DNA from 2 places in the Marinitoga aeolica genome. Region 1 is predicted to be linked to the other one. Evidence: riboswitches for the same ligand, from Rfam matches in the RefSeq annotation. Region 1 holds a riboswitch; the other holds the start of a gene.

Region 1 (2,211 bases):
CATTAATTGCTTCAAATACAGCTTCTTTAGCAAATGGTGCTGGAACAAAAACTATTGAAGTATCTACATTATATTTTTCTATTGCATCATTCATATTATTTAAAACTTCTATTCCATTTATATTTTTTATGTTTTTATTTTTCGAAACACCGCACAAAATTTTAGTCCCATATTTTAGCATTTTTTCTGTATGTAATTTACCGTATTTCCCTGTAATTCCTTGAACACATACTCTTTCATTGCCATTAATCATTGATTCTCACCATCCTTACAGCATCTGAAATCATTGAATACATATCATCATAATATCCTATATTACTTTCTTTTAATATTTTTTTAGCTTCCTCTTCATTTGTTCCTGTTAATCTAACATATAATTGCATTTCTGGATTTTCACCTATAAATTCCACAAGTCCTTGGGCTATTTCATCACACTTTGTTATTCCACCAAAGATATTTAATATTATACGATTTATGCCATATTGTTTTAAAAGATTTAATGCTTCTATTGTTGTATTTTTCTCAGCACCACCACCAAGATCTAAAAAATCTGCTGGTTCACCACCTTCTAATTTTACTGCATCCATTGTAGCCATAACAATTCCTGCACCACATCCTATTATTCCAATATCACCATCTAATTTAACAAAATGAAATGGATATTTTTCTTCAACAAACTCTTTTGCCCATTCTTGTCTAAATATCGCATTATCGTCAAGATGCATTACACTATCAAGTGCATATATTTCTCCATTAATACCTTCAACTAAAGGATTTATTTCTAATAATGTTAAATCCTTTTCTCTAAATAATTTTCTTAAATTTGGTATAATTTTTTGTATCTTTTCTGGCAAAATCTTTTCGTAATTTTCAAAATTAGTTTTTATTATACTGTTTTTATTTTCTTCTATATCGATACCACCATTTTGTGAGTATAGTATAATAATATCTTTTTCTTCCCTATCCAAAACAAGTGATATATAATGTTCTTTTTCAAATGGTATCATCTCTTCTACAAGAACACCATATGGATTTTCACCTTTTATCTCTTTAAATAATAAATCTTGTGCTTTTACAATAAACTCTTCTCTTGTATGAGCAAATAATACACCACCCGCTTTCATACGACTACCAACCAGCACCTGTGATTTTAATACCGCAGGAAGAAATTTAAATTCTATTTCTTTTTCTTCCTTTATCAAATATGCTGCTGGCACTTTAATACCATACTCTTTTAAAAACTTTTTCCCTAAAAATTCATGAATCTTCATACCATACACCTCCAATATATATAAAAATTTCTCCCATTTCGCCCGCGCGAATGGGAATACCTTAGGACTAAAGGCAGGTCTCCCGGCTTCTGGATCTATCTACTTCCAACGCCTTCCCAGTTTCCCAGTGGCATTTTGTTGGTTTCGTCCCCAGTTACGGTGGCGGGGCCGCGATGGATTTTCACCATCTTCCCTTTTAATTACTTACCTTCAATCCTGGAGGTATTAATTATTCAATTAAATCTTCCTAATATGTTTACTGGTATATCAATATTTAAGTTTTTTAAATTTTCTTCTTTTAAAGTTATTATTGCACATGTTGCTGGTCCAGCACTTTTATATATATCAATATTATCATTAAGTAATTTAAATTCTAAATTCCACAGCTTAGAAATTTCATTAATTTCATGAAAAATGCCTTTTGAACCTATGGGTATTATTTCATGTATAAAATCGTTATCTCTTAAGCGCTTTAATATATCTAATGTGAGAATGGATTTGCTTTTTAACACTTCTTCACCAACTTTAGGTAATCCAACCAATACTGCAACATCTTCTTTTTCTGTTTTAAAGTTTATATTTTTTTCTTTAATACCTATAACTGTAACACCTATTCCAGTTTGTATTGTTGGAAAATTCTCTTCTGTACTTCCTGTAATTACATTTTCCGTATCTATATCTATTAATTCCGCTGCTTTTTTTATTCCTTTTATTATTTCTTTTCCTGTATTATTCATTTCAACTGATAATGTGTTTACAATAGTAATAGATGTTGCACCATATGCTATATTTTCACATAATGCAACATGTGCTCCAAAATATCCAACAATATATGGCGAAATTTTTAATACATCCATATCTTTATTTCCAATTGCACCAGAAGAATCACAAGATATTACTAATTCTTTATCCTCTATATCAACAATTGTTAAATCCCTTA
Region 2 (2,211 bases), 220 kb from region 1:
CTATCCCTGTTGCTATTAAAGCAGATAAAAATGCAAAAGTTTCTATCCCAAAAGGTAAATTTATTCCATATACACTTTTTAATGCAGTATATATAACAGCACCAAAACTTGCTCCAGATGAAATACCAATAATAAATGGATCGGCAAGTGGATTTTTTATTATCATTTGAAAGTCATTACCAGCTATTGCGAGAATAGCTCCTATTAATATAGTTCCAATTACCCTCGGTAATCTCAAATTGAATATTATTCTATCATATAATACATTATCTGACTTATTTAAAAAGGATGACATTACATCTTTAAAAGGAATTTTTACCGTCCCTAATGATGTGAATATTATTATTGATAAAAATACAAAAATAACCCCCAACAAAAGGGAAAAAATCGGGGAGAACTTCCCCGAAATTATTTTTTTCATTTATTTTCACTGAAGAGTTTATTAATCTCTCCTAATAAATTTATTAATCCTGTATTTGGCAATGATGCCTTATTACCATCAATAATAAATACTTTTCCTTCCTTAACAGCTTTCACATCTTTGAATTGTTCAGCGTTCATAATTAAATTATATGCTCCTTTATCACCAGGATAATAAGCTGGCACTAAAATAATATCTGGATTTTCTTTAACTACAAATTCCGGTCCAATAGCAAACCAACCGTTATTCCCTGTATAAGGTGCTGTTATATTAATCCCACCAGCATATGCAATTATTTCGTTTAAATACGAACCTGTTCCACAAGTCCACATTTGTGAAACACTACCATATGCAGATAAATAAATAACTCTTGGTTTTTCTTTCCATGAAAATGTATTTTTTGCAATATTCAACATTCTTGTTCTTAATTTTTGAGCATAATCCTGAGCTGTTTTATCTTTTCCTAATATAACCCCAACAAGAGATAAATCTCTAAATACTTCATTTAATGTTGTAGCATTTAAAACGAAGGCTTTAATACCAAATTTTTCTAATTTGGAAATTTCTCCTTCTTGAAATCCACCAGTTAATAATACAACATCTGGATTTAAAGAAATTATTTTTTCTACATTCAAAGGAACCATATTACCTATTTTTTCTACATCTGTTATATAAGAATCAAAATTTGTTACTCCAACAACTTTTTCCTTTGCACCAAGTTTTACTATAAAATCGGAAATAGCTGGTGCTGCAACCACAATTCTCCCAACTTCCTTATCAAATGTAACAATTCTTCCCAAATCATCAACTAATGTAACCGGTTTAAATGCAAATACGGATAAAGTTAATACCAATAATACTGCCAGAAATACCTTTTTCATTAAAAATCCCTCCTATATAAAATCTATTTTCCATCTTCTTTTCGCGAGAAGATGGAACAAATCCCTTTAAAGTAGGTCTCCCGGCTTGTGGTTCATCCTACTTCCAGCGCCTTCCCAGAGAAATGTTTCCAGTGGCTTAGTGCTGGTTTCGTCCCCACTCACGGTGGCGCGACCGCAACGGATTTTCACCGTTTTCCCTTACACTTTAAAGGAATTTTTATTTAATTGTCAGTGATATTATATCATGATCACTATAATATTTCAAATAAAAATTATGATATAATCGTAATGGAGGTGTGAAAATGAAAGATATTAGATGGATTCAAAGATTTCAAAATCTCAAAAAGGCTTTTCAACAATTAAAAAATGCTGTAGAATTAGCAAAAACGAGAGAATTATCAATTTTGGAAAAACAAGGATTAATTCAAAGTTTTGAATATACACATGAATTAGCTTGGAAAACCTTCAAGGATTTTTTTAATGAAAAGGGCATTTTTAATATATATGGTTCTAAAGATTCTACAAGAGAGGCATTTAAAAATGGGTTAATAAATAATGGAGATGTATGGATGCAAATGATTTTAAGCAGAAACTTAAGCAGTCATACATACGATGAAAAAACTGCCGAAGAAATAGTTTCACAAATAATAAATAAATATTATAGTGAATTTGAAATATTGATAAATAGATTAGAAAAATTAAAGGAAGAATTTTTATGAATTTTGGATTAGATGATTCTACTATAAAAAAAATTATAAATATACTATCAAAAAACAAAAAAATAAGTAAAGCTGTTATATTCGGATCCAGAGCAAAGGGAAATTATAAAAATGGATCAGATATTGATATTGCACTTTTTGGTGAATATTTGGATATACAAGATATTTATAATATCCATTTATTAATTGA

The links. A riboswitch is a leader RNA that binds a small molecule or an ion and turns the genes downstream of it on or off. The one in region 1 is predicted to bind cobalamin.
Region 2: another riboswitch for cobalamin. It lies ahead of JRV97_RS03360 (ABC transporter substrate-binding protein); the one in region 1 lies ahead of JRV97_RS04260 (ATP-grasp domain-containing protein).

What each region holds. Positions count from the first base shown of each region.
Region 1 is NZ_CP069362.1:912,355-914,565, forward strand. Features, by position in the region: gene JRV97_RS04255 (succinate--CoA ligase subunit alpha) at 1-253, opposite strand, end outside; gene JRV97_RS04260 (ATP-grasp domain-containing protein) at 246-1,271, opposite strand; cobalamin riboswitch at 1,327-1,498, opposite strand; gene JRV97_RS04265 (AIR synthase related protein) at 1,505-2,211, opposite strand, start outside.
Region 2 is NZ_CP069362.1:696,425-698,635, forward strand. Features, by position in the region: gene JRV97_RS03355 (FecCD family ABC transporter permease) at 1-421, opposite strand, end outside; gene JRV97_RS03360 (ABC transporter substrate-binding protein) at 418-1,302, opposite strand; cobalamin riboswitch at 1,356-1,525, opposite strand; gene JRV97_RS03365 (nucleotidyltransferase substrate binding protein) at 1,605-2,021, shown strand; gene JRV97_RS03370 (nucleotidyltransferase domain-containing protein) at 2,018-2,211, shown strand, end outside.